DNA from 2 places in the Micromonospora sp. NPDC050417 genome. Region 2 is predicted to be linked to the other one. Evidence: predicted binding sites of a transcription regulator. Region 2 holds the regulator's gene; the other holds the start of a gene.
What was found. The regulator HspR, encoded in region 2, represses chaperone genes until heat shock. The targets are predictions, from matches to a motif close to TTGAGTNNNNNNNACTCAA.
Positions count from the first base shown of each region.

Region 1: lon (endopeptidase La) is a predicted target of HspR. The motif match lies at 10,753-10,771, and genes of this name have one in related genera.

Region 1 is NZ_JBITIH010000017.1:17,546-32,087, reverse strand. Features, by position in the region: gene ACIBF5_RS21850 (helix-turn-helix domain-containing protein) at 46-438, shown strand; gene ACIBF5_RS21845 (amidohydrolase) at 581-2,281, opposite strand; gene ACIBF5_RS21840 (SAM-dependent methyltransferase) at 2,427-3,254, opposite strand; gene ACIBF5_RS21835 (siderophore-interacting protein) at 3,438-4,379, shown strand; gene ACIBF5_RS21830 (hypothetical protein) at 4,486-4,809, opposite strand; gene ACIBF5_RS21825 (hypothetical protein) at 5,396-5,608, shown strand; gene ACIBF5_RS21820 (hypothetical protein) at 5,592-5,765, shown strand; gene ACIBF5_RS21815 (hypothetical protein) at 6,391-7,419, shown strand; gene ACIBF5_RS21810 (alpha/beta fold hydrolase) at 7,524-8,285, opposite strand; gene lon (endopeptidase La) at 8,388-10,730, opposite strand; gene ACIBF5_RS21800 (excalibur calcium-binding domain-containing protein) at 10,926-11,531, shown strand; gene ACIBF5_RS21795 (ABC transporter substrate-binding protein) at 11,707-12,666, shown strand; gene ACIBF5_RS21790 (Rieske 2Fe-2S domain-containing protein) at 12,712-13,770, shown strand; gene ACIBF5_RS21785 (hypothetical protein) at 13,767-14,000, shown strand; gene ACIBF5_RS21780 (PDR/VanB family oxidoreductase) at 14,020-14,542, shown strand, end outside.
Region 2 is NZ_JBITIH010000002.1:337,149-351,690, forward strand. Features, by position in the region: gene ACIBF5_RS04130 (hypothetical protein) at 1-706, opposite strand, end outside; gene ACIBF5_RS04135 (hypothetical protein) at 717-1,190, opposite strand; gene ACIBF5_RS04140 (GTPase) at 1,187-2,881, opposite strand; gene ACIBF5_RS04145 (ABC transporter) at 2,878-4,590, opposite strand; gene dnaK (molecular chaperone DnaK) at 4,993-6,888, shown strand; gene grpE (nucleotide exchange factor GrpE) at 7,050-7,913, shown strand; gene dnaJ (molecular chaperone DnaJ) at 8,009-9,205, shown strand; gene ACIBF5_RS04165 (heat shock protein transcriptional repressor HspR) at 9,233-9,673, shown strand; gene ACIBF5_RS04170 (hypothetical protein) at 10,106-10,930, shown strand; gene ACIBF5_RS04175 (hypothetical protein) at 11,092-11,523, opposite strand; gene ACIBF5_RS04180 (cation:proton antiporter) at 11,695-12,906, opposite strand; gene ACIBF5_RS04185 (cation:proton antiporter regulatory subunit) at 12,911-13,411, opposite strand; gene clpB (ATP-dependent chaperone ClpB) at 13,592-14,542, shown strand, end outside.

The DNA.
Region 1 (14,542 bases), on a different contig from region 2:
CGGCCGGCTCGTCACGGCGGCGAGGAGGCGTGATGTGATGGCTTCGTGAGCCGCGCCGTAGAGGAGACCAACCGCCGGATGCTTCGCGCGCGGGATGCGATGGACCGCGGATATGCCCAGCCGCTGGACGTCCCGGCCCTGGCCCGCATCGCCCATGTGTCACAGGCCCACTTCACCCGCACCTTCCGGGCCACGTTCGGCGAGACGCCACACCGCTACCTCCAGCGCCGCCGGGTGGAGCGGGCGATGTTCCTGCTGCGGGACACCAACCGGCCGGTGACGGAGATCTGCTTCGACGTCGGCTTCGGCAGCCTGGGGACTTTCAGCCGTACGTTCCGCGACATCGTCGGCCGGTCGCCGAGGACGTACCGCAAGGAGACGGCGGCCGTGGACGTGCCGACGTGCTTCACGAAGGCATGGACGCGGCCGAGCACCTGATCGCCACCTCCTCGGTGAGCCGTCGCCCCGGCCACGTCGCACCGAAGGGACCGGACCGGCCCTCGTCCACCGGTCGGTGGACGAGGGCCGCCGAGACAGCGGCCAGCCGCTACCGCGCTCGGAGAGCGGCGAACCGGACCGCTCAGGACTGCGGCGGCAGGTCCGGGCCGGTGGTACCGAGCTGCTCGGTGGCGATGACCTGCGGCACCGGCCAGGTGACCCCGGCCGGCGGCCAGCTCTGTCCGGTCCGAGCGAGGAAGTCGGCCGGGGGCTCGTAGATCGGCGGCTGACTACCGTCCGGGATCATGCTCTGCCACTGCACGCCCGCCGTACGGGACCTGAACTCCTCCTTCATCGCGGCCAAGTGCTCCGGTTGGATGATCAGGTCGACCGCGGTGGCGGAGAGGTACCGGGCGGCGGAGAGCAGCGCCTGGTGGGCGATGTTGGTCGCGGCCCCGGCGGTCACCGCCCAGTTGTGATGAGGTACGCCCGGCGGGAACGTGGTGACCAGGACGTTCACCGTCGGAACCTGCCAACTCACGTCGGCGGAGTCGGTCGACGGGCCGCCGAGGAACGTGGGCGGAGGAGGGGTCAGTGGCACCAGGGTGGTCGGCAGCCCGACCTCCGGCTTACCGAGCGACTTCTGCAGCCCCTTGGCGAGCTGCTGGTCGGCGGCGGTGAATTCCGGCGGACCGATCAGCTGCATGTTGGCGTTGGCCAGCTCGGCCCCGGCCCGGTTGCCGAGTCCGTTCCAGGTTCCCGCGTGGTACCGGTACGTGAGCCGGGTCTGGCTCGCCTGCGCGGCGGCCTTCGCACACTCCACGATCTTGTCGTAGAGCACCTTGACCCGGGCCGGGCTCCCCTCCCGGATGAAGAACCAGATCGAGCACATGTCCGGGGTGACGTTCGGTGCGCCGCCGCCGTTGATGATGGCGTAGTGGAACCGGCCGGAGGCGGCGACGTTCTTCTCCCGCAGGAACTCCGACATGGTCGCCATCAGCAGCGCACCGTCCAGCCCGCTCTTGTTACCCAGCGGTGAGCCGCCGTGCCCGGCCGCTCCCAGGAACGTGAACGTGGCGGAGGCGAGTGCGCTGGTGGTGTTCCAGGTCGCGAGGGTGTTCGCGAACGGATGCCAGTCGAGGTACGCGTCGAGCCCGGCGTACACCCCGGCCTTGACCGCGTACGACTTGCCGACCAACTGCTCCTCGCCGGTGGACCCGTACACCTTGACCGTGGCGGTGAGCCCCTGTGCCCGGATGGCCTTGCTGACCGCGATCGCGGCCCCGACGGACCCGGCGCCGAGCGCGTTGTGCGCGTCACCGTGCCCGGGACCGTAGGTCGGCCCGTACGCGTCGTAGTGGTAGATCAGCGGGTCGTGCGTGGTGACCGCACGCTTCTGGGACAGTCCGGGGAGCGCGTCGTACTCCGCGTTGAAACCGAGCACCGGTCCGCCGGAGCCAAAGGTGGCGACGAAGGCGGCGGGGAAGCCGGCCGCCCCCCACCGGATGCTGAAGCCGTGCGATCGCAGGAGCGCCGCGGTCGCCTCCGAGGAGCGCCACTCTCGCAGGGACACCTCGGCGTGCTGCCAGATCTGGTCGCTGAGTCCGGTGAGCGCGGCCGCGTTTGCGTCGATCCATCTCAGCGCGGTCTGCTTGGCCGCGTTGTCGCGGGCCGGGTCGGTGGGTGCCTGGTACGTCGACGGGGTGAATCCCGTGCGTTCGTCGTAGCCGAGGGTGGCGCCGAGCACCGGGTCGGCCGCGACCATGGCGGCGGCGCTCGCCCCCGCGCTCAGCCCGAACAGTTGGAGCGCCCGCCGTCGCCCGACTTCGTAGTCACCGGACATGAAACATCCTCCTTCGTACCAAGAGTCACCTCCTGGTCGAGACAAGGCAATTCGATCGCCTCGCCAGACTCTAAAGTGGACCTTGGGTCGGGAGTATGTGTTCATTCCGACAGACGGCCCGTGACCCGCTGGCACGGCCGCCTGCTCAACGCTTGATCGCCACCCCCACCCAGGCGGGAGTGCCTTTCGCGCGCTCGATCTCGGCCGGCTCGACAAGCTCGTCGGATTCGGGACGCCAGAAAGAGGGCTGGACGATTCCCGGTTCCAGCAGTTCCCAACCGGCGAAGAGCCGCTCGACCTGCTCACGGGTCCGCAGCACCACCGGCGCGGTCCGTTCGCTGTACTCCTTCTTCGCCTGGACACCCTCGGCGCTGTTCTGCGGCGGCGGCGAGGCGTGCGAGATAACCACATAGGAACCGGTGGGTACGGCGTCGCGCAGCCGAGCGAGGATGTCCCCGGGATCCTCGGCGTCCTGTACGAAGTGCAGCACCGCGACCAGCAGGATCGCCACCGGCCGGGCGAGGTCCAGGCCACCCTCGACGGCCAGCCGCAGCACCTCCGCCGGGTCACGCAGATCGCCCCGGAGCGCCGTTACCCGCGGTCGGTCGCGTAGGACGTCGTTCGCCTGGGCCACCACCACCGGGTCCAGGTCCAGGTAGACCACCCGGGCGTCCGGCGCCACCGCCGCGGCGACCTCGTGCACGCTGCCGGGGGCGAGCAGTCCGGCGCCGACGTCGAGCACCTGTCGGAGACCGGTCTCGAAGAGGAATCGGGCCGACCGGGCGAGGAACTCCCGGTTGGTGCGCACCCAGTACGCGACCTCGGGTTGTACGGCGAGCAGCCGGTTGGCCATCTCCCGGTCCGCGCCGAAGGTATGTGTGCCACCCCCGAGCGCGTTGTAGACCCGAGCCAGGTTGGGCCCGGACGGGTCCCCCTCCTCCGGCGTCCACGGCCTCTCCTCGGGCAGCTCCATCCGCTCCTCCTCCGGTCGTCAGGATCGACGCCCGTCACCGGTTCCATCGATCGGTGCGTGTGGTGCATCATCATGCCCTTCCATCGCCAGTGAGAGAAACCGCTCCTGGCGAGGCCCCGGGGGTTGACGATCTCCGCAGTTGGTGGGTTAGGTTAGCCATGCCTAAGGAATGAGGAGACGTCCGTGACCCAGACCGCCGAGCGACCCACGTCGATCCAGCCGTTCCGCGTCTTCGGCGCCGAGGTGCTACGCGTACATCGACTGAGTCCCAGCTTCCTGCGGGTCACCTTCACCGGCCCCGACCTGGGCCAGTTCGCCGACAACGGCTATGACCAGCGGATCAAACTGATCCTGCCGCTGCCGGAGACCGGCCTGACGGAGATGCCCCCCGGCCCGGACTGGTACGCGCGGTGGCGGGCACTGCCGCCCGAGCGGCGCAACCCGATCCGGACCTACACCGTGCGCGCGGTCCGCGCGGAGGTCGCCGAGGTCGACGTCGACCTCGTCCTGCACGGGGACGGCGGGCCGGCCGCCCGCTGGGCCGTCGCCGCCCGGCCCGGCTCGATCGCCGGGCTGTTCGGTCCGGTCGCCGGCTATTCGGGAGTGCACGGCGGGCTGGAGTTCCACCCACCGGCCCGAACCGACCGGCTGCTGCTCGCCGGCGACGAGACCGCCGTACCGGCGATCTGCTCGATCCTGGAACGGTTGCCAGCAGACGCGGTCGGCGAGGTGGTGCTGGAGGTGCCGGAGAGCGGCGACTCGCTCCCGGTCAGCGGCCCTTCCGGCGTAGACGTGACCTGGTTGGCCCGGAACGGTGCCGCCCACGGCAGCCAACTGGTGCCGGCGGTACGGGACGCGGCGCGGCGACTGCGCGCTGGCACGCCGACCCCGACGGCAGCGGTCGAGTTGGAGGATGTCGACGTCGACACCGACATCCTCTGGGAGGTCCCGGATGACGGTGCGGAGACGCCACAGACCGATGGTGGAGACCTCTACGCCTGGTTGGCCGGTGAGGCCGGAGTGGTCAAGACGCTCCGCCGCCAACTGGTCGGCGAGTACGGCATGGATCGCCGCGCGGTGGCGTTCATGGGCTACTGGCGCCTGGGCCGGACCGAGCAGAACTGAGCCCAGCGACGGCCGGTGTGATCGCGGCGCGGTGCCGGTGGGCTTCCCCGTGGCCTCCGGTACCGCGCCGCCCTGTTTCCGTGGCGCCGTCGCCGCGCCGGTCTGCTCAGAGCAGGTGGACGCGTTCGGTGCCGCCGTCGCTGTTCTGCAGGGTGAGGCTCCCCCCGCCGCGTTCCATCAATTCGAGGACCAGGTTGTAGACGACCAGCGCACGGTTGATCGTGTCGGTCTTGGTGTCCCTGGTACGCGCGCACGCCAGTTCGAGGGCGTCGACCGCCCTCGGGGTGAGGTTCACCGTGACCTTCACCAACGAGCGGCCACTCTCGCCGGACGCCGGGATGCCCGCGGCGACCTCCTGGTCCCCGACCACTGCCCGGCTGTCCTCGGTCTCTCCGTCGGCGACAGGCCGCCCGTCGGTCACTCGCGTCATCGCCGACACCCCTCACCGGCCCGGACCGCGAGCTGACCTCCCAGTGCTGTTCCTGGTCGTCTCAGCGCGCCCCCGGGTGTGATCACGGTTTATCCCCTCGATGCCGACCGTTCGACTGTCGGTTCCGGCAGGGCCGGCGCCGACGGCTGTCAGATCCGCGCGTGACCGGTGTCGGGACATCGACCGCCCGACTCGCCCACACGGCGGTCGCCGGAGGCTATTCCCGGCGGACGGCAGGCTGCTGTCAGGAATGTGACTGACGGGACCAGGTGGGCGTATTCGGCGGACCGAATGTGCGACATGGACAGTCGGGGTTTGACAGGCGTCTCTGTGGCGTACCCGATCGCCGCCAATTGTTCACGGAGTGGTCGGCACCGGCCGGCACCCCGCGCCGCCGTTCGGGCGAGCGGTCCAGGTTGTACGCCGAACGCCGGTATTGCCGGGACACACCGTGCCATAGGGGCACACATATATGGCTTCAGGTCAGTCGATGTATGGTCTGTAGCGTCATGGTCACCCTAGGTGATCTTGACGTTGACCCGGGTCGGCACACGAGGCTGCCGCCCCACAACAAAGGGATGAACGAGTGAGCCGACAAGAGGGAGCGGCCCCCCGATACGACGACGCCCCGACCGGGGAGTCCGAAGCGGAGGAGAGACCGAGCTACCGGGGGTACGCGTTCGACGTCTCCATCGACACCGGCCACGGGCCCTCCGTCGACGTGGACACCTCAGCACTGCGGCACCTCTCCGACAACATCGACGAGCACCAGGAAGGTTCGCATGCCGAATCAAGCTGACCAGCGCTTTGACCCCTCCGTCGACCGACTGCGGCAACTACGGCGGATTCGCCGCAACGCGGGTCGGCACGCGGTCGGACAGCGCTACGTCCGGCACGACCTCCACCGGAACCTGTCCCGCAGGACCGAGGGGACCGGGCTGGTCGACACACCTTGACCGATGGCCGCAGGGAGGCCGGACCGTTCGTTCGGGGAAGAACGAGCATCCGGCCTCCCGGCGCCCGCACCATCGAGTCGGGGATGGGCGGCGGAACGACGTACGACTCAGGGACGTTCGTCAACCGGTCTGCCGGCTTACTGGCCCCCTCGTTTCGACTGGTCCACTATCCGATGCGGAAGGCGCCACCAACAGCCAGGTAAGAGAGACTCAGGGGTCTTTCCCCAAGGACCAGGCGAAGATCCAAGGGGCGGCGTGCTCGGCCCCCTCGACGACACCCGCGCACACCCGTCACAGCGGGCCCGACCAGCGTGGATCCGACCACCACGAGTGTTGCCGAGAGCCCCTCGTCGCGTCACGATCCGCCGACGGCACCCACTGGCCTCGCCGGAACACCAAGGGCCGAACACCCCTCCGAAACCGGCGTGACAATCACATTATGCCGGCGATTCGGCTCCATTTGAAATGCCAACCTAATCTGACATAACCGGGCACCAAGCACAATCAGAATTGGCCCTGATCTCATCGTCGCCCAATGGTGCCATACAGTAATTGCGCCGACCTTCGCAGCTCATCGGAGCAGAATTTGTCGGCCCACTCCACCACCAACCGGAGGGAATGACGCATGGGCACCGTACGGCAAAAGGCACACCGATCCGCTCCACGGCTGATCGTCGGATCGGTACTGACGGCACTGCTGACCCTGACCACCGCCGGCGCCGCGCTCGGTCGGGGGCCCAGCACCGACGGGGCCTCGGTCGCGGCCCGCACCGACGCCTACATCCGGGACGTCGCCGGCGACGTGGGCGTGGAACCGCACAACCTCAATCCGATCTGGCAGAGCCCCGACATCAAGGTCTGCCCCACCGCGATCGAGTGTGCGACCAGCCAGAACCCGATCGTGGGCGTGACCAACTACGTCTTCGTCAAGCTCAACAACCCCGGCCCGTACGGCTCCGGCGTCAGCACGGGCACGGTGCAGCTCTACCGGACGACCCCCGGTGGCGGTGCGAGTTGGCCGATCCACTGGACGTCGATCGGCGCGGTCGCGACAAGTGCCTTCCCGGGCGTCACCACGGTGACGATTCCGTGGAACGGCGTACCCGGTCCCGGGCACTTCTGTCTGCTGGCCCGGTGGGTCTCTCCCACCGACCCGATGACGTCCGAGGGGCCGAGCCACAGCACCAACACCCGGAACAACAACAACATCGCGTGGCGCAACGTCGACTCGGTCAACCCGGCTCCGGGAACCCCCGAGGTGCGCCCATTCGCGATTGGCAACGAAACCAATGTGCCGACCAGGAACGACATCGTCTTCGCCCAGCGCGGAGAGCCATTCCAGAACGCCGGCGGCCGAATTGTCGCCGACCTGGGACCGGTCCTGTTCGAACGGTGGGTGCAGGCTGGGCGGCCCGGTGTGGGCATCCGGGAGGTCGGCCGTACCCAGGTGGAGATCGTCGGGGCGAACGCCAAGATCAGCGATCTGCTGCTCAACCCCGGTGAACGGCCGGCGTTCAGCCTGATCTTCTCCACGCAGACCGTGTCGTCACGGCAGTTCGTGGTCGACGTGATCCAGTTCGGCCCCGCCACGGCGGGCGGGGAGAAGACCGACGTCGGCGGCGTGCAGTACCTCGTCCGCACCGCCCAGCGGTAATCCGCGAAACTGGGGCGGTGGCTACCCTCGGGTGGCCACCGCCCTCACGCATCGGACGATCAACAGGTGAGCGCGGCAGATCCACGCGCCCCGCCGACGTCACCTCAGACGAAAGGGGCGAGCAGCGCCGAGACCGCCGACGGATCCTCGACGTGAGCGTTGTGGCCGAGGCCGATCAGGTTCACCGCCGACGACGACAGGCGGGCCAACTGTTCGTCGGTGACCATCGCGTCGTGTTCACCCCGGGCCAGCACCACCCGGCCCCGTGCCGCCGCGAGCAGGCCGGACAGGTCCGGCTCCCCCACACCGAAAGCGGCGTTCTCCATCGCCAGCCGCCACCGCCCGTCGTGCGCCACGATTCCGCTCGACACGGCGGGGTCGTCGGGCGGCAGCAGACCCGCCAGCCCGGAGACCCGCAGACACCGCTCGGCCGCAGCCTCGTACGAGTCGAACCAGGTGACCGGCCGGTGGGCGAGCGCCCCGGCCTTCGCCAACTCGTCCGCGCTCCACTGGACCTTGATGCCAAGCCCGATCGCGGCCCGCACCCGCACCCCGAACCAGCCGCTGGCGAGGGCGAGGGCGATCACCCCACCGAGGGAGTGTCCGAGCACCACCACCGGCCGGTCCCGGTCGAGCAGGTCGGCAAGGCTGCTGGCCAGAGCGCCGAAGGTGTAACGGGGCAGTGGTGTGGCGCCACCGTGACCAGGCAGGTCCGGTGCGAGCCAGCGACCGGCCCAGTGTTCGTCCAGATAGGGACGCCACCGCTGCCACACGGCACCGTTCGCACCGAGCCCGTGCAACAACAGCAGGGTCGGCGACTCCCCGTCCCCGCCCGCATCGTCCTGGATCAGCCGTACGTCAGCCATGACCGGCAGTGTGCCATCGCAGTCACCGAAACAGCGGGGGCGCCCCACCGAAGTGGAGCGCCCCCGCTTGGATCGCCCTGGGACCGTGGGCGATCGCAGGTGTCAAGCCGCTGCCAGCGCCGAGTCGCCCAGCGCCTGGATCCCGTCGACCTCCTCGGCCGGCCGCAGGGCCAGCGCGAGTACGTCGGCCACGTCGGCCAGGGTGTGGATGGTCAGCGCCTCGCGTACCTCGGTCGGCAGGTCGTCCAGGTCCGGCTCGTTACGCGCCGGGATGATGACCTCGGTGAGGCCCGCCCGGTGCGCGGCGAGGAGTTTCTGCTTCACCCCGCCGATCGGCAGCACCCGGCCGGCGAGGGTGACCTCACCGGTCATCCCGAACTCGGGGCGGACCGGCCGTCCGGAGGCGAGCGACGCCAACGCGGTCACCATGGTGATGCCGGCGCTGGGGCCGTCCTTGGGCACCGCACCCGCCGGCACGTGCAGGTGGATCCGGCGTCCGGCCAACGCGTTCGGGTCGAGCCCGAACTTGCGTCCGTTCGAGCGCAGGTACGACAGGGCGATCTGCGCCGACTCCTTCATCACGTCGCCGAGTTGGCCGGTCAGGGTCAGCCCTGGTTCACCCTCCATGCTCGTCGCCTCGATGAAGAGCACGTCGCCACCGGCGCCGGTGACCGCGAGACCGGTCGCCACGCCGGGGACGGCGGTGCGCTCGGCCGACTCCGGGGTGAACCGGGGCCGTCCCAGGTAGTCCTTGAGGTTGTCGGTGTCGACCCGTACCGGTCCGTCGGTGGTGGCCAGCGCGACCGCGACCTTGCGCAGGATCCGGGCCAGAGCCCGCTCCAGCTGACGTACCCCCGCCTCGCGGGTGTACTCGGCCGCGACCTGGCCGAGGGCCTCGTCGCTGACGCTGACCTCCTCGCTGGTCAGCCCGGCGCGATCGAGCTGCCGGGGCAGCAGGTGGTCACGGGCGATCGCGACCTTCTCCTCCTCGGTGTAGCCGTCGAGCGTGACCAGTTCCATCCGGTCCAGCAGCGGGCCGGGGATGGTGTCGACCACGTTGGCGGTAGCCAGGAAGAGCACGTCCGAGAGGTCGAGATCGACCTCCAGGTAGTGGTCCCGGAAGGTGTGGTTCTGCGCCGGGTCGAGGACCTCGAGCAGTGCCGCGGCCGGGTCACCGGCGTAGCCGGCCGAGATCTTGTCGACCTCGTCGAGCAGGATCACCGGGTTCATCGAACCCGCCTCGCGCAGTGCCCGCACGATCCGGCCGGGCAGCGCGCCGACGTAGGTGCGCCGGTGGCCTCGGATCTCGGCCTCGTCGCGTACACCGCCGAGGGAGACCCGGACGAACTTGCGTCCGAGCGCCCGTGCGACCGACTCGCCGAGGCTGGTCTTACCCACCCCGGGCGGACCGGCGAGGGCGAGCACCGCGCCGGAGCCACGGCCGCCGACGACCTGGAGGTTGCGGGCGGCCCGACGGTTCCGTACCGCCAGGTACTCCAGGATCCGGTCCTTGACGTCGGTCAGGCCGGCGTGGTCGGCGTCGAGCACCTCACGGGCCGCGACCAGGTCGGTGTTGTCCTCGGTACGGGTCGTCCACGGCATCTCCAGCACCGTGTCGAGCCAGGTACGGATCCAGCCGGCCTCCGGGGAGGCGTCACTGGCCCGCTCCAGCCGGCCGACCTCGCGCATCGCCGCTTCGCGTACCTTCTCCGGCAGGTCGGCGGCCTCGACCCGGGACCGGTAGTCGGCCGAACCGTCCGGCTCGTCCTCCCCCAGTTCCTTGCGGATCGCGGCGAGCTGCTGCCGGAGCAGGAACTCGCGCTGGGACTTCTCCAGTCCCTCGCGTACGTCGGAGTTGATCCGCTCGGTGACCTCCTGCTCGGCGAGGTGGTCGCGGACCCAGCCGACGAGCAGTTCCAGCCGCGTCGTCACGTCGGGCGCGGTGAGAAGTTCGATTTTCTGAGTCAGGCTGAGCCAGGGCGCGTACCCGGCCGAGTCGGCGAGTTCGGAGAGGTCGGTCATCCGCTCCAGGGCGTCGATGACCTGCCACGCGCCGCGCTCCTGGAGCAGTGACGTGGCGAGCGCCTTGTACTCGCGGGCGAGTTCCTTGGCCTTGCCGTTCGGCGTGGCCTCGTCGAGTTCGGTCGCCTCGACCCAGAGCGCCGCCCCGGGTCCGGGCACGCCGGAGCCGATCCGGGCCCGGGTGGTACCCCGGACCACTGCCGCCGGCTCACCGCTGGGCAGCCGGCCGACCTTCTCGATCAGGGCGATCACGCCCATCGAGCCGTACTCCCCGTCGACCCGGGGCACCGCGAGGACCTTCTTGTCACCCGATGCGCGGGCGGCGTCGACGGCAGCCTGGGTGCTCGGGTCGAGGGTCACCGGGATGACCATCCCGGGCAGCAGGACTGCGTCGGTCAGGGGCAGAACCGGAAGAGTTGCCATCGAACACCTGCCATCGTTTGAGTTGAGCCTGTACGACTCAAGTAACAAATGGTGCCCCGTGTTCCTGGCTGTGACGCAGGCCACAGGCGGGTCTCTGGCAATCCGGGCAGCACGGCGTGCCGGATCGATCCCACACTTTCCCGCATCCCCCGGGCGGTATCGGTCACCTTCACTGCACACCTGTAGCCTGCCCGTGTGAGCCAGCCGCCCCTCGACAACCAGCGGCAGGTGCCCCGAGCGGCCGCCTACCGACGGGGCAACCAGGCAGCCGCGCGCTACCGGTCGCCCATCCCCCGCCCAGCGGAGACCTCGCCCCACGAGGTTCCCGCCCGCTCCGGCGGGCCAAACCGCCGACGCTTCTGGCTCTTTGCCCTGGCACTGCTGGTGGCCCTGGGCATCAGCGCGGCGACCCTGGGGGCCGTCTTCGCCGGGCCGAGCCCAACCACCAGCGCGCTCGCACCCGACGGGGCGTCACCGGCCCCGGTGCGGGTGGCACCGCCACCGGGACCGCCGACCCCCCGACCTCCGACCGGGACGACGCCTCCGGCGCGGCAGGACCGGCCACTCCTCCCAGCCGACCCCGGTCCGCGCACCTCCACCGCCGCACCCCGGACCGCGCCCACGGGTCAGCCCGTGGTGTCGCCGGCCACAACCCAGCCCAGCCAACCCTCAGTCGTCTACAAGAACTGCAACCAGGCGCGCAGGGCCGGCGTCACTCCGTTGCGGGCCGGCGATCCGGGCTACTCGACGAAGCTGGACAAGGACGGCGACGGCGTGGCCTGCGAGAAAAACAAGGACTAGCCACCCACGGACGTCAGCGGTCGACCTCATTGCCAGGCAATGACGACCACCGATCGACTGTTTGTTGACCGGCCGACCGGGCGGACTCTAGGGTCCATAGAGGCATTCACCTTCACGATTCACACGGGGTTGGCCGGGACATCACACCGTCACCGGCCGGATCGGGAGCACCATGATGCGCAGAAAGCTTGCCCTCCTGCTGTCCACGGCGCTGTTGCTGACCGCGTGCGGCGACGGGGGCACAGAGAGCCCGGACAGCCGCGGCACCGACGCGACCAGGAAAATCACCGTCGGGGTCATCCCGATCCTCGACGTCGCCCCCATCTACCTCGGCGTCCAAAAAGGATTCTTCAGCAATCGCAAACTGGAGGTGAAGCTGGAGCTGGCCCAGGGAGGTGCGGCGATCGTGCCAGCGGTTCTCTCCGGCCAGTTCCAGTTCGGCTTCAGCAACAACACCTCATTGTTGCTCGCGCAGACCCGGGGCCTGCCGTTGAAGATCGTGGCGCCGGGCTCCTCCTCCACCGGCACCCCCGGCAAGGACTTCGCCGGCGTCGTGGTTCCCGACGGGAGCCCGATCAGGTCCAGCGCTGACCTCTCCGGCAGGTCCGTCGCCATCAACACCCTCAACAACATCAGCGACACCGTCGTACGCGAGGCGGTCCGTAAGGCCGGCGGCGACCCCCGAAGTGTCAAGTTCGTCGAGCTGCCATTCCCGGAGATGCCGGCCGCGCTCGCGAACGGACGGGTGGATGCCGCGTTTGTCGTCGAGCCTTTCCTCACCATCGCCCGTAACCAGAAGGGCCGGGACATCGCCTCGGCCTACGCGGAGGCGGCCCCGAACCTCTCGGTGGCGACCTACTTCACCTCCGACCAGTTGATCAAGTCCGACCCGGAGTTGGTCAAGGCATTCAGCGAGGCGATGGTGGAGTCGCAGGCGTACGCCGCGACGCACCCGGACGAAACCCGGCAGGTGCTCTCCACGTACACCTCGATCGGGGCGGAAATCATCCCCACCCTGACGTTGCCCGCCTTCCCGGCACAGATCAACCGCGAGTCCGTACAGGCCCTCGCCGACATGGCCGAGCGCGACGGGCTGGTCACCAAGCCACCGCAGGTGAGCGCACTGTTCCAGTAGTCCGGGGCCGCCAGCCCGACGGGTGTCGACGGGAAGGAGACGGAGATGGAGTTCGTCAGGAACCAGTGGTACGTCGCGGCCTACGGCACCGAGATCGGACGGGAACTCTTCTCCCGTACCGTCTGCGGCGAGTCGATCCTGTTCTGGCGGACCGAGGCCGGGGCGGTGGTGGCGATGAGCGACCGCTGCGTGCACCGGCGGTTCCCGCTCTCGGAGCCGCCGAGCCACCTGGTCGGCGACACGGTGGTCTGCGGATACCACGGTTTCACCTACGGCGCGGACGGGGTCTGTGTGGCGGTGCCGGGCCAGACCCGGATCCCGCGTACGGCCAGGTTGACCGCCTATCCGGTGAAGGAGCAGGACTCCTTCGTCTGGGTCTGGATCGGCGAGCGGGCACTGGCCGACGAGTCGCTGATCCCCCGGGCACCATGGCTGCGACTGGCGGGCTACACCACCGTGTACGGGATGGAACCGTTGGCCGCCCGCTACGACCTGCTGGTCGACAACCTGCTCGACCTGTCACACGAGACGTACCTGCACGGTGGGTACATCGGCACGCCGGAGGTGGCGAACACCCCGATCACCACCGAGGTCGACGAGGATCGGGGCATCGTCTACGTCAGCCGGCACATGGACGACGCCGAGTGCCCGCCGTTCTACTCCCGCTCCACCGGCATCGAGGGGCGGATCGTTCGGTGGCAGGACATCGAGTACCACCCGCCCTGCCTCTACCTGCTGCACAGCCGGATCGCCCCGGTCGGGGTCTACCCGGAGGCGGACGGCAACGACGCACACGCGTTCCATGTCGAGGTCGTCTACGCCATCACGCCGGAGACCGAGACGAGCACACACGACTTCTGGGCCGTGGCCCGCGATTTCGCCCTGGACGACCAGGATGTCTCGGACTTCCTGGAGCGGAGCAACCGGACCGTGGTGCTCCAGGATGTGGCCGCCCTGAACAAACTCGAACAGGTCATCGCCAGCGAGCCGGACGGCTACCAGGAACTCAGCATCAACATCGACACCGGCGGGCTGGCCGCCCGGCGGATTCTCCGGCGGATGGCGGCGGCGAGTCCGCCGCCGGCGCGGGCTGCGGCGCGATGACCGCCGAGCCGACCAGGCTCACCGGCACCGGCATCTACCGCATCGTCTGGCTGCCCGGATCGGACCGGCTCCGCGGGCACTGCTGGTGCGGCGCGACCCGGGACGCCGAGGATCCGGTCGCACTCTGGGACTGGTTGTTGAACCACCCGGACCAGCACGACGACGAGGACGGGACGACCAGCCGGCCGGTCCCTCCGGGGCGGTCGCTGGCCGGTTCCCCCGCACGATGAGGCACCAGGAGGAACGGACATGGGCGGCACCGGCGACGAGGTGGACTTCGACCTGGTCGTCGGGGACCGGGAACGGGTCGCCGCCAGCGTCGTACGCCTGACGCTGGTGCGGCCCGACGGCGGCCCGCTGCCGGAGTGGGCGCCCGGCGCGCACATCGACCTGATCGTGGAGCACGGCATCGCCCGCCAGTACTCGCTCTGCGGCGACCCGGCCGACCGGCGACAGTGGTCGGTCTGCGTGCTGCTCGAGCCGGAGTCGCGGGGCGGTTCCCGGTTCGTGCACGACAGGCTGGCGGTCGACGTGGCCGTACGGGTGCGCGGGCCACGCAACCACTTCGCGTTCGAATCGGCGCCCGCTTATCTCTTTGTCGCCGGCGGCATCGGCGTCACCCCGATCGTGCCGATGTTGGCCGCCGCCGAGGCTGCCGGAACGCCGTGGCGACTCGTCTACGGCGGCCGGACCCGGGACTCGATGGCCTTCGTCGACGAACTGCTCGCCCGGTACGGCGACCGCGTCGAGATCCGGCCGCAGGACGAGACCG
Region 2 (14,542 bases):
CGTCCGGCACCACCGTCAGGGCAGCCGCCGGCAACAGTGCCAACCGGGCGCCGACCAGGGCCCGGTCGGTGGCGAGCGAACCCTCCGCCGGCAGGTCTCCGAGTCCGTCGGTGACCTCCAGAAAGCGTGCCACCTCCTGACGGAGCCGGCGCGGGTCCTCCTCGCGGAACCAGGTCAGCTCGTCCTCGGTGCACATCTCGCGCACCTGTCCGAGAATCCGCTCGGCCGGGCCGCCGACGAAGACGTCCTTGGCGATGCCGATGTTGTGGTCGACCAGGGCCACCACCGCGTGCTCCGGCCCGCCCGCCTCGCCGTCGTCGTACGCGAAGGTGGCCAGGTAGGACGTTTGGTCGCCGTACACGTCGCCGTATGCGTAGCTGCCGGTGAGCCGCACCCGGCCCAACTGCTCGGACCACGGCGGCGCGGTGGCGCCCCGCTTGACCGAGGCGGCGCCCTCGGCGTCCGGGACCAGGGTGGCGAAGACGTTCCGGATGGTGATCGCGGCTGCGGTGCGGCGGCGCGAGGTCGCGGCCAGGAAACCGCCCACGAATTCGCGTACGGCCCCGCTGCGGTCCTCGTCGGCGATCGCGTAGATGCTGCCCAGAAGTGCCGTGCCGAGCATTTCGGCGTCGAGCGCGCAGTCCAGCTTGGTTACGTCGCGGGCAGCGTGCAGCACCGCGTCGTAGGGGGTTTGAGGCGTCGCCATGGGTTCGACCCTACGCCCGGGGCCACCTGGTGAGCATCAGCAGCGCGCTCGGCGCGAGTACGCCCAGAGCGAGCGAGACGAGGCTCGCGACCAGTCCGCCGCCGGTCAGCGTCCCGTGGTGGGACAGGTGGAAGATCAGGTGCGCGGTGGAGAAGAACAGGACCCCGCCGAGCACCACCCGGGTCACCCGCCGGTCGGCGAGCCAGGCGGCGGTGAGTAGTAGCCCGCCCAGGGTCAGGAACGCCGCTCCGACGTCGGTCATCAGGTGGGCGTTGTACGGCGGGTACGCGGCGGTCCAGGTCTGCCCGAGGCCCGGAAAGTGGTCGAAGAACCAGCGCGGCGCGAGTACGGCCGGCAGGCCCCAGGAGAGGTGCAGCAGCCCGAGCAGGATCAGCCCGGCCCGGACCAGCGGAACCGCCCAGCGGGTCAGCGGGTGCTGTCGCGCCGGCCGGTCCGGCCCACGGGGTCGCCCGGTCCCGGTCAACGGCCGGTGGTGGCCAGGGCCAGTGCCTCACGGGCCTGGGCGTACCGGCGCAGCACCTCACGTACGGGGATGACGACAAGCTCCCGGCCGACCTCGCCGACGGCGGCGTGCAGCCGCTCCTCCGCCCGGCCACCGGCCCGCCGCGCCGCCCAGCCGATGATCGGCTTGACCAGTAGCGCGACGACCAGACCGAGTAGCAGCCCGCCGAGCAGCATCAGGGTCGGCACCGGCGCCGACCCGACGGCCGGGTAGTCCAGCGCCGGCAGGCCCAGTGCCCGCAGGGCGTAGCCGAGGGTCAGCCAGCCGAGACCGCCCAACGCGGCCAGGATGGCCAGCCACTGCACTCCGCCGACCAGCCGCCACCAGAGCGGACGCCGTTCCAGGCCGAGGTCCGTGCCGGCCACCGCGCGGTCGAGCGCGTCCGGCAGGTCACCGAGGCGGGACCGGGCGGCAGCGGCGACCGCCGCCGTCCACGGGGTCGGGAGCGCGGAGCCGGCCTGGTCGGAGATGGCCCGTACGGCGAGGCCGACGGCGGCCCGCTGGGCGGCGGTCGGATCGGGCAGCGAGGTGACCGGGACCGGGTTCGGTCGATCCTGTTCGTCCCGGGGCGTGGCGTCGGCGCCGGGCAGGTGTAGCCGTCGCAGCGGGTCGGGTCGCAGTTTCCGCCAGCCGCGTACCACCGGCCAACCGGTCGCCCCGGATGCCCGGTGCACGTACGCCGAGCGGGTCGCCTCCGCCACCGCCGGCACCCCGGCCGATCCGGCGAGGGCCTCGGTGAGCCGCCGGATGGTCCGCCGGTCGACGTCGTTCTCCCCGGCCGGTGGGCCCACCAGGGCGGCCAGGTCACCGACGACCACGTCCACGTCGGCGGAGAGCCGACTCAGTGCCGCCTGCCGCTCGCTGACCGTACGTTCCAGCGTGGCTCGCAGGTCGGCGATGCCGGACTGGTTCAGGGTCGAGGTGGCCAGCACCGGCACCTGGTCGAGTTGGTCGGCGGCGAGGATCCGGCGCAGGTCGGCGACGACCCGGGGCACCTCGGCCGGGGGGAGTCGGTCCGCCTGGTTCAGCACCACGACGGTGACGTCCTGGTGGCGGTCGAAGTCGCGCAGGTAGCTGGCGTGAACCACCCGGTCGGCGTACTTCTGCGGGTCGACCACCCAGACCACGAGGTCGACCAGACCGAGCAGCCGGTCCACCTCCGACCGGTGCGAACGCTGTACCGAGTCGAAGTCGGGCAGGTCGAGCAGGACCAGCCCGTGCAGGGCGAGTTCGTCGTCGCCGTCGAGGGCGCTCTCCCGGACGAACCGGTGGCGGGGCAGGACGCCGACCCAGTCGAGCAGCTTGGACGCCTCGGCCAACGGTCCCCAGACGCAGGCGTGGGTGACGCCGGTGGTCGGCCGCCGGACGCCGACCGGGGACATCTCCCAGCGGGCGAGCGCGTTGAAGAGGCTCGACTTGCCGCTGCCGGTGGCCCCGGCGAGGGCGACGACGGTGTGGTCCCGGGAGAGCGCGAGCCGGGCCTCCGCGCGTTCGACGAGCGTGTGTGCGGCGCCGAGGCGCTTTTCCGGCAGCAGCCCGTCGACCGCGCGACGGAACCGTTCCACCGCCTCCAGGCGGTTCAGCAGCCGGTCCGCGTCGATCAGCCGGCCGCCGTGCAGCGCGTCGCGTACCTTGCCGGCGAGATTGCTCACCGCGCGCCCTCCGGAGCTGTCGGGTTGCCGGTGGTGGTGAGGGCGGTGGCGGCGCGGGCGCGTTCGACCGCGTCGCCCGCTTCGCGCAGCCGGATGCCGGGTTCGGCGCCGACCTCGACCGTGGCGAGTGGGGCCAGGTAACGCTCCAACTCCTCGTCGAGCAGCCGGTCGACGAGGACCAGTAGGTCCTGCCGGGCGCGGGTGGCGAGGGTACGGATCGCCTGGTCGCCGAAGATCGCTTCGAGCACCTTCTGGGCGGCGACGGTGGTGCCGCCAGCGGTCGCCACCTCCAGGCCGGTGGGGATGAACGCGGTCGAGGCGAAGACCGCGACCATCACCGCGAGACCCATGGCGTTGACCGCGTACGCGGCGGTCCGGGCGACGAATCGTTTGCCGCCGGCCTCGGTGCGGACGAGGTCGAGCACTCCCCGCTGCCAGTCCCGGATCAGCCGCTCGGCCCGTTCGGGAAGGTCGGCACCGGGACGGGCCAGCTCCGGGGTGAGCAGGGCGGCTCCGGACGGGTGGGTCTGCCAGCCCAGGTACGCCGTCTCGGCCGCCTCGGCGGCGACTCCGCGCAGCAGTTGTACGAGCTGCGACTCGATGGCGCTCTGGAGTTGACGGCCGGGGGCCGGGCGTCCGGTCACCGCGGCGACGACGCGGTCGCGCAGTTGCCCGACCCGCGCCTCCAGGGTGCGGAACAGCTCTCCGGTGCCGACGAACTCCTGCCAGCGGTTGAGTACCTCACCACGGAGCAGGCGCCCGTCCTGGAGCCCGTGCTCGACCGTACGCCGGCCGCCCCGGTAGGCGGCGCTGGCTCGTTCGCCGAGGTCTTCGGCGGTGGCGGCCTGGTCGTCGGCGGCGTCGGCCAGCCGGTCGACCGAGGTCCGCAGCGCGGTCAGCGCGCCGTCGAGGGTCTGGCGGACCACCGCGGACCGGGCGTCGGCGTCGGCGGCGAGCCGCCCGAACCAGGAGCGCAACGGTTCCGTGTACCGCTCCGGTAGCAGGCCCTGCCCGTCGACCTGGGTCTCCGGGAGTACGAAGAGCGGCGCGGCGCCGAGTTCCTGTGCGGCGAGCATCTCCGCGAGGTGGTCGGCGATCTCGTCGGCGGCTTCGCGTGGCACCCGGTCCAGGACCAGGGCGATGACCGTGCCCCGCAGGCGCGCGGTACGGAGCAGTTCCCACGGGACGGCGTCGGCGTAGCGGGCGGCGGTCGTCACGAAGAGCCACAAATCCGCTGCGGCGAGAAGTTGGGTGGCGAGTGCCCGGTTCGCGTCGACGACGGAGTCGATGTCCGGTGCGTCGAGGAAGGCCAGGCCGGGGGCGAGGGCTGGGGCGGCGATCAGTTGCAGGGTGCCGGGGTCGTCGCTCGCGTCGCTGGTCCGGGTGAGGCCGGGGAGCAGTTCGCCCTGGCGGAACCAGGCCAGGTCGCTCGGGTGGCAGACCAGCACCGGTGCCCGGGTGGTCGGCCGGAGCACGCCGGTGGCGCTGACCCGGGCCTGGACCAGGCTGTTGACCAGGGTCGACTTGCCGGCACCGGTGGAGCCGCCGACGACCACGAGCAGTGGGGCGTCGAGCCGGGCGAGCCGGGGCAGCAGGTAGTCGTCGAGTTGCGCGGTGACCGCCGCACCGGTCTGCCGGGCCTCCTCCGCCGAGGGCAGGACCAGCGGGTACGCGGTGTCGCTGATCGCCGAGCGGAGATCGAGCAGCATGGACCGGAGGTCTGGCCTTCCGGGAGGGGAGGTCGGCGGGGAGGTGGGCCGGCTCTCGTCGGCATCCGCCGAGAAAGATTCGGATATTGTGGGAGGTTTCACCACAATGGTAGGCACGCCGGGACCGCTTGCCGGATCGCCGTGCCTCGTCACGGGTAAAGCCTGCCTGATGTATGCAAGACAGACAACACTCGCCCTCCGCGCCCGACCCGTACCGGTGTCGGGCGGTCAACGTTCCGGCCCGGCGGGAGGGCCGAACGGTCGGGTTGCGTCGATGTGACTCAACTCCGACTTGACGCCCAGCATGATCGTGGCACTATTGAGTCCGGTCCACTCAACTTGCGGTGGGTGTGCTGCGGGCGGTGCCCGTCACCTGCCTAGTAACGAAGCGAGGAAGCGAAGATGGCACGTGCGGTCGGCATCGACCTCGGCACGACGAACTCCTGCGTCAGCGTTCTCGAAGGCGGTGAGCCAACCGTCATCGCCAACGCCGAGGGCTCGCGGACGACTCCTTCGATCGTCGCGTTCGCCCGCAACGGCGAGGTTCTCGTCGGTGAGGTCGCCAAGCGTCAGGCGGTGACCAACCCGGACCGGACCATCCGGTCGGTCAAGCGGGAGGTCGGCACCAACTGGTCGGTAGACATCGACGGCAAGAAGTACACCCCGCAGGAGATCTCCGCGCGGACGCTGATGAAGCTCAAGCGGGACGCGGAGGCGTACCTCGGTGAGCGGATCACTGACGCGGTGATCACCGTTCCGGCGTACTTCAACGACGGGCAGCGGCAGGCGACCAAGGAAGCTGGCGAGATCGCCGGCTTCAACGTACTGCGGATCGTGAACGAGCCGACCGCGGCGGCGCTCGCCTACGGACTCGACAAGGGCTCCAAGGAGCAGACCGTCCTGGTCTTCGACCTTGGTGGCGGCACCTTCGACGTGTCGCTGCTGGAGCTCGGCGATGGCGTGATCGAAGTCAAGTCGACCAGTGGTGACAACCACCTGGGCGGCGACGACTGGGACGAGCGGATCATCGACCACCTGGTCAAGACCTTCCGTGGCCAGCACGGCGTCGACCTGGCCCAGGACAAGATGGCGATGCAGCGCCTGCGCGAGGCGGCCGAGAAGGCCAAAATCGAGCTGTCCGCGGCCACCACGACCAGCATCAACCTGCCGTACATCACTGCCGGTCCGGCGGGCAGCGACGGTGCCCCCTCGGCCCCGCTGCACCTGGACGCGACGCTCACCCGGGCCGAGTTCCAGCGCATGACGCAGGACCTGCTGGACCGCTGCAAGGGCCCGTTCGAGCAGGCGATCAAGGACGCCGGGATCAAGGTCTCCGACGTCGATCACGTGATCCTGGTCGGTGGCTCGACCCGGATGCCGGCCGTCTCCGAGCTGGTCAAGCAGCTCATCGGCCGGGACCCGAACAAGGGCGTCAACCCGGACGAGGTCGTCGCGGTCGGCGCGGCGCTCCAGGCCGGTGTGCTCAAGGGCGAGGTCAAGGACATCCTGCTGCTCGACGTGACCCCGCTCAGCCTGGGCATCGAGACCAAGGGCGGCATCTTCACCAAGCTGATCGAGCGCAACACCGCCATCCCGACCAAGCGTTCCGAGGTCTTCACCACGGCCGACGACAACCAGCCGTCGGTGCTGATCCAGGTCTTCCAGGGCGAGCGTGAGATCGCGGCGTACAACAAGAAGCTCGGCACCTTCGAGCTGACCGGGCTGCCGCCGGCACCGCGCGGGGTGCCGCAGGTCGAGGTCACCTTCGACATCGACGCCAACGGCATCGTCCACGTCAACGCCAAGGACCTGGGCACCGGCAAGGAGCAGTCGATGACGATCACCGGCGGCTCGGCGCTGCCGAAGGACGACATCGAGCGGATGATGCGCGACGCGCAGGACCACGCCGACGACGACAAGCGTCGTCGCGAAGAGGCGGAGACCCGCAACGTCGCCGAGCAGCTCCAGTGGCAGACCGAGAAGTTCCTGGCCGAAAGCGGCGACAAGCTGCCGGCGGAGTCCCGCGACCAGATCAGCGAGGCCCTCGGCGACCTGCGTAGCGCCCTCGGCGGCAACGACCTTGAGGCGATCAAGTCGGCGCACGAGAAGCTGGCCACGGTCTCCCAGCAGGCAGGCTCGCTGCTCTACTCGCAGCAGGCGGAGCAGGGTGAGCAGCCGGGCGCCGCGGGTGCTGGTGCTGGTGCTGGTGCGACCGGTGCCGGCGCGACCGGCAAGCCGGCCGGCGGTGCCGACGACGTGGTGGACGCGGAGATCGTCGACGAGGACGACAAGAAGTGACCCGTCGCCACCACACCGGCCCGGTCGCCAGCGGGCGGCCGGGACCGGGGCTGCCTTCGACTCCGTCCGGTTCGAGGTAGTCGCGTGGCCGAACAGCGCAAGGGAATCGGCGTGCACGGTCCGATGGATCGTGGCGCGGCCGAGCGGAGCGAGGAGAAGCCATGACGGAGAAGCCACAAGCCGCCGACCCGGAGACCACCGGGTCGGCGCCGGGTGGCTCCGGCCCGGGTGAGGAGCAGGCCGCCGAGCGGGTCGTCATCCGGAACAATCGGAAGATCACCCAGCCCGACGGTGACAGCGGCCCGGCAGCCGGCGTAACCGCCGACGAGCCCGGCCCCGTCGACGCCGGGGAACCGGCCGACGAGGCCGATCTGGACGACCCGACCGGTGACGACGAGTCGACGGACGAGTCGGAACAGTCGGACACCCCGATCCTGGACGAGCTGGTCGAGGAAGCCGAGGTCGAGGTCGAACTCGCCGACGGCAAGGCCCGTGGCCCGAAGCTCGACCAACCGACCGGCCCCGAGGGAGCCGTGGTGGACTCGCCGGCCAAGCCGGTGAGCGGGGCCCCCGTCGAGGCGAGCCCGCTCGGCGCCGAACTGGAGGCGCTCCGGGCCGAGCTGGACGAGCGGACCAAGGATCTCCAGCGGGTCTCGGCGGAGTACGCCAACTACCGCAAGCGGGTCGACCGGGACCGGGGAGTGGCGGCCGAACAGACCATGGGTTCGGTGCTGACGGCGCTGCTGCCCGTACTGGACGACCTGGACCGGGCACGTGAGCACGGCGACCTGGTCGGACCGTTCGGCTCCGTCGCCGATCAGCTCAACGGGGCGTTGACCCGGTTCGGCCTGACTGCGTTCGGGGAGAAGGGCGACCCGTTCGACCCGACCCGGCACGAGGCGGTGGCGCACCAGACCTCGGCCGAGGTCACCGAGCCCACCTGCGTCGATGTGATGCGCCGGGGATACCAGCTCGGCGAACGGCTGCTGCGGCCCGCGCTCGTGGCCGTCGCGGATCCGGAGTAGTTGAAATCGACTGTCATGATCGGGGCGTGCCGGAGCCGCTACACGGCGGGTGAGGTACGCCCCGATCACGACATCAGGGAGGGGGTGGACGACTGATGAGTTCCAAGGACTGGCTGGAGAAGGACTTCTACGCCGTACTGGGTGTGGGCAAGTCCGCCTCCTCTGACGAGATCAAGAAGGTGTACCGGAAGCTGGCCCGGGAGTCCCACCCGGACCACAACCCGGGAGACCCGAAGGCGGAGGAGCGGTTCAAGGCCGTTTCCGAGGCGTACCACGTCCTTTCCGACGAGCGGAAGCGTCGCGAGTACGACGAGATGCGGTCGCTCTTCGGCTCGGGCGCGTTCCGGCGCAATGCCCGCGCGGGTGGTCAGCCCGGTCCGGGCGGTTACCCGTTCGACGTTTCCGACCTGTTCGGCAACGCCGGTCAGGCCGGCGGTGCCGGTGATCGTCGGTTCGGCGGTGCCGGTTTCTCCGACCTGTTCAGCTCGATCTTCTCCGGGGGCGGCGGCGCCGCCCCCGGTGCCCGTGGCCCGGCACGCGGGCGTGACGTCGAGGCCGAGGTGGCGCTCGACTTCAACGACGCCGTACGCGGGGTGACCCTGCCGCTCACCCTGCGGGCGCCGGGTGTCTGCGACACCTGCCACGGTGACGGCGCCAAGCCCGGCACCCAGCCGCGTGCCTGCCCGCAGTGTCACGGAGCCGGCGTGGTCACCCGCAACCAGGGCTCGTTCAGCTTCTCCGAGCCGTGCCGCGAGTGCCAGGGCGTCGGCACGGTGGTGGAGGAGAAGTGCCCGGAGTGCCTGGGCACCGGCGGGGTGACCAAGACCCGCACGCTCAACGTACGGTTCCCCGCCGGGGTCGCGGACGGCCAGCGGATCCGGCTCGCCGGCCGGGGTGAACCGGGCGAGCGCGGCGGCTTGGCCGGCGACCTGTACGTCCTGGTCAAGGTTCGTGGCGACGACCTCTTCGGGCGCAGCGGCGACGACCTGACCCTGACCGTGCCGATCACCTTCGCCGAGGCGGCGCTCGGCACCGACCTGCGGTTGCCGACCATGGACGGAGCGGTGACCCTGCGGGTGCCGCCCGGTACGCCCAGCGGCCGGATTCTGCGTGCGCGGGGCAAGGGAGTGGTCCGCCGCGATGGCCAGCAGGGCGACCTGTTGGTGACCGTGGAGGTGGTGGTGCCGTCGCAGCTCTCCCCGGAGGCGCGCGAGGCACTGGAGATGTTCGCCAAGCAGAGTTCGCCGGCTGCGCGGGAACATCTTGACGCTCGGGTGCGTCGGGTTAGTTAGTGGTGACGGAAGCGGAGGTGAGTGGCGATGCCTGAAGAGATCATCATCTCGGTCGAGCAGTCGTCCGATGCCAAGGTGCTGATGATTTCGGTAGCGGCCCGGATGGCGGGGATGCACCCACAGACCCTTCGCCAGTACGACCGGATGGGCCTGGTCCAGCCGGGTCGGGCGGCCGGTGGCGGGCGGCGTTACAGCGCCCGTGACGTCGCCCTCCTCCGTGAGGTGCAGCGGCTCAGCCAGGACGACGGGGTGAACCTCGCCGGCATCAAGCGGATCATCGGGCTGGAGCAGCTCGTCGACGAGTTGCAGCAGCGGATGGAGCAGATCGAGAGCGAGCTGGAGCACGCGTACCGCCGGGTCGCGGAGCTGGAGGCGGCGGCTGCCGCCGGTCCGTTCCCCCGCCGCGATCTGGTGCCGACCAACCAGGTGTCGACAGCCCTCGTCGTCTGGCGCCCGCGCCGCTCGTGAGGCGTCGCCCGTGAAGCATCCGACCGAAAGACCTGAACGCCCCGCATTCCCGCCCGGGATGCGGGGCGTTGGCCTAGTTTGGGACTGCCGGTCCGGGTCGGGATTCACGGGGGGTCCCGATCCGGACCGGGTCAGCGGGAGGCGGCCGGACCTGCCCGAAGGATGATCCGTAAGGTCGTCGGTGTGATCGTGCGATTCGATGTCCGGACGCGGGGCGGGTTCCACCGGCCGGACAGCCGGCGGGTGGCGGACCGCCGGGCGGGATGGTCACGCCGGAGCCTGACAGTCATGGTCGGCCTGATGCTGGCGGTGTTGTCGGTCGCAGGCTGTGGTGGCGGCGGCGGTGAGGTCGTTGGCGGTGATGTTGGCGGGTGGGTTTCCCCGGGCGGTACGTCTGGAGTTCCCAGCCCCGTACCGGCTCCGGGGGACGGGATGGGCGCGGCCCCCGGAACGACGGGAGCGTCCGCCACGGGTTCGGCCGGTTGCCGTCCCGCCAACGGGTGGGACTGCACCTGGCAGAAGCGGTTCACCACCGTCACTGACCTGGTGAAGAAGAAGCCGGGATCGCTCGGGATCGAACTGCGGGACCGGAAGACCGGTGCCGTGTGGCGGACCGGTCCGACCGACCACCGCTACTGGACCGGGTCGACCATCAAGCTCGCCATGGTCACCAGCGTGCTGGAACGCGCTCGTTCGGGCGAGGTGACGCTCACCGACGACGATCGGAAGAAGGTCGCCGACATGCTGGCGTTCTCGTCGGACGAGGCGGCGGACGCGATCTGGAAGAAGTTCGGCCGGGACGCGATGGTCGGACGGTTCACCAGCCGGTACGGGATGTCGAAACTCGCCTTCGCCGGGTCCTCCCGCTACTGGGGGTTCATGAAGTGCACCCCGACCGACCTGGCGGCGCTGATGTCGTACGTGCTGAAGACGCTCGACCCGGAGGATCGGTCGTACCTGGTCGGTGCGATGCGGGACACCGACTCGATCCAGCACTGGGGAGTGTGGGCCGCCGGTGCCAACCAGCAGCCGGGCAACAAGAACGGCTGGTCGGTCGAGACCGACAACGGCAAGGATCATTGGCTCACCAGTTCGGTCGGGTTCGTCGGTCCGGACCAGCGCTACGTTCTCGCGATGATGTACGACATGCCCGCTGGCCAGGACTCCCTGAAGCTCGGCGGCCAGACGCTCAGTGACATCGCGGCGGTGCTGTTCGGGGCGAAGACCCCGGCCCAGGTCGTGGTACGTCCAAGCTGACGCTCGCTACCCGTGGCGTCGTACGGGCACCCAGCCGAGGAACCGTTCGCAGAGGACGCGGGAGTCCGGTGGGGCACCCAGCTCGGGATCGATGGATGTGACCGGCGCCCGGTGGCGGAAGTCGACCGAGATTGGTGCGGGCGTTGTCGTGTGTGCTGCTCTCAGCCGAGGCGGCGGCCCTGGCGGACCAGGCCACCCTCGCACCACTCGTGGTAGTTGAAGAGTTCCGGCCTGGCCAGCAGCACGCGACTGTTGTGCGCCCACACCTGCATCGGTTCGTCGCCGTTCTGCTCGGCCTGTTCGACGAGCTTGCGCAGTCGCCGCTTCGGGTGGGCCCGGAACTTGGTCCGGATGCCGTCGGCGGCGTAGATGTAGAGGCAGTGCAGCGCGAACCGGCGGGCCGGGCAGGAACGGTCCATCGCCAGCTCGAAGAGGGTGGTGATGAGCCGGTCACCGGAGACCAGCAGGTCCCAGTCCTGTGGCATGGATTGCAGCGGCACCGAGTCCGGTTGGTAGGCCCAGGCGCGCAACTCGGCCGGAGTCGGGTCGACCGGGTTGGAGAAGCCTTGGAACGCGGTCTCTTGCACGCTCACCCGGCGACCTTCCGCTCGCGAGCACGGGACATCCGCAGCATCCCGTGCACACCACCAACCTGCTGCGGCGACACGGTAGCGTGCCGCCGCCGATCTGGGGAAGAACCCTGACGTGCCATTTCATCAAGCCGTTACGTCGAAAGTACGCAGAGTCCCCCGTGCTGGGATGATTCAGTCCGTAACGGGTGCCGGATTCATCGCCGCCGACTGTGCCTTGCGGCGCAGCCAGTCCTTGAACCAGCGCATGTCCGGCAACCGGGCCAGCATCGGTCCGGTGACCACGGTGATCAGGACGTACGCCGTCGCGAGCGGGGCCAACTGCGGTTCGATCGCCACACCGGCCGAGGTGACCGCCAGTCCGGCGATGACGATCGAGAACTCGCCGCGTGGCACCAGTGCGAGCCCCGTACGCCAGCGACCCGGTAGGGCGATCCCGACCCGGCGGGCGGCCAGGTAGCCGGTGAGCACCTTGGTGCCCATCGTCACGATCGCCAGGCCCAGGGCCGGGAGCAGCACCGGTGGCATGTCGGCCGGATCGGTGGCGAGTCCGAAGAAGACGAAGAAGACGGCGGCGAAGAGGTCCCGCAGCGGTGAGAGCAGTTGGGTCGCGTGGTGGGCCACCGGCCCGGAGAGCGCGATGCCGACGAGGAACGCGCCGACTGCCGCCGAAACCTTCAGCCCGGCCGCGAGTCCGGCCACCAGCAGGGTCAACCCGAGTACGCCGAGCAGCAGCGCCTCCGGATCCTGGGGCGCGAACATGCGCGAGATGATGTGCCCGTACCGGATTGCCACCACCAGCACCACGACGACGGTGGCGACCGCGATAACCAGCGCCTGGGCGCCGCCGAGCAGCCCGATCCCGGCCAGCAGCGCGGTGACCAGCGGCAGGTAGAGCGCCATCGCGAGGTCTTCGATCACCAGGATCGACAGGATCACCGGGGTTTCCCGGTTACCGAGCCGGCCGAGGTCGGCCAGGACCTTGGCGATCACGCCGGACGAGGAGACCCAGGTGATGCCGGCGAGCACCACGGCGGCGAGCCAGCCCCAACCGAGCAGGAGCGCGAAGGCCGCCCCGGGCAGCGCGTTGAGCAGCCCGTCGATCAGTCCGGCTGGAGCGGCGGCACGCAGGTTGCCGACGAGTTCGCTGGCGGTGTATTCCAACCCCAGCATGACCAGCAGCAGGATCACGCCGATCTCGGCGCCGACGGCGAAGAACTCCTCGCTGGCCGAGAGGGGCACGATGCCGCCGTGGCCGAAGGCCAGGCCGGCCAGGAGGTAGAGCGGAATCGGAGAGAGACCGATCCGCCGGCTGAGTCGACCGAGCAGGCCGAGCCCGAGCAGCAGTGCGCCGACTTCGATGAGCAGGACGGTCTGATCGTGCATTCGCTCAGCCGTCCGGATCGCCGTCGGCGAGGATCGCGGTGACGCCGTCGAGGCCCTTGCGGGTCCCGACCACGACCACCACGTCGCCGGCTTCGAAGCGGAACGAGGGGTCCGGGGAGGCGATGACCTCACGCTCGCGCAGCACTGCCACGATCGAGGCGCTGGTCCGGGTGCGAGCCTTGGTGTCGCCCAGTCGACGCCCGACAAACGGTGACCCCGCCGGAATGGAGATTTGCTCGGTGAGCAGGCCGGCGGCCTGCTGCCGCAGTCCGGAGAGCTGACCCAGCATCAGCGAGGCGCCGAGGATGTCGGCCAGTGCCTCCGCCTCGTCGTCGGTCAGCGGGATGTCCGCGGTGCAGGCATCGGGGTCGTCCCGGTCGTAGAAGACCAGGTCACGTCGGCCATTGCGGTGGGTGACCACACCTAACCGGCGGCCGGACGTGGTCACCATGTCGTGACGCACGCCGATCCCGGGGAGGGCGGTCTGTTCTACGCGTACTCGCACGGGCGCAACGGTACCGTGTGCCGGCTCACGCTGCCCGAGGAGCATCGGCGTGCTGATCAGGGGCGGTGTCGGTCCGGTGGTACGGCATGAGAAGTGATCGGCGTCACAGCGTAGAGTTGAGCGGAATAGACTCAACTCTGGTTGTGTCGTCACCAGTGGACACGCCGATCAGGGGAGCCCATGAACGCCGAACGCCTCACCACGAAGAGCCGCGAAGTCATCACCGGAGCGGTGGCCATCGCCAACCAGCGCGGACACGCAACCGTCGAACCGTGGCACCTGCTGTTGTCACTGCTGGACACCGGTGGTTCCACCGCCGGTGGCCTGCTGCGCGCCGTCGGCGCCAACGCGGTGGAGATCCGCCGGGCGGCAGCCCGGGCGGTGGAGAACCTGCCCGCCGCGCGCGGTGCCAGCGTCGCCGAACCCAGTCTCTCCCGCGAGTTCGCCAACGCGATCGGTGCGGCCGAGCAGATCGCCCGACCCCTGGGCGACGAATACACCTCCACCGAACACCTGCTCGCCGGCCTGGCCCGGGTGGGTGGGGTGGTGGCACAGGCCCTCAAGACCGCCGGTGCCACCGAGGAGGACCTGGTCGCGGCCTTCCCCGCCGTACGCGGCGGCGACCGCCGGGTGACCAGCGCCGACCCGGAGCAGACCTACCAGGCCCTGGAGAAGTACGGCGTCGACCTGACCGCCAGCGCCCGCGCCGGCAAGATCGACCCGGTGATCGGGCGCGACTCGGAGATCCGTCGGGTGATCCAGGTGCTCTCCCGGCGTACCAAGAACAACCCGGTCCTGATCGGTGAACCCGGGGTCGGCAAGACCGCGATCGTCGAGGGACTGGCCCAGCGCATCGTCGCCGGTGACGTACCGGAGTCGTTGCGGAACAAGAAGCTGGTCTCGCTCGACCTGGGCGCGATGGTCGCCGGGGCGCAGTACCGGGGGCAGTTCGAGGAACGCCTCAAGTCGGTGCTGGAGGAGATCAAGGGCTCCGACGGCCAGGTGATCACCTTCCTCGACGAGCTGCACACCGTGGTCGGCGCCGGTAAGGGCGAGGGCTCGATGGACGCGGGCAACATGCTCAAGCCGATGCTCGCCCGGGGCGAACTGCGCATGGTCGGCGCCACCACC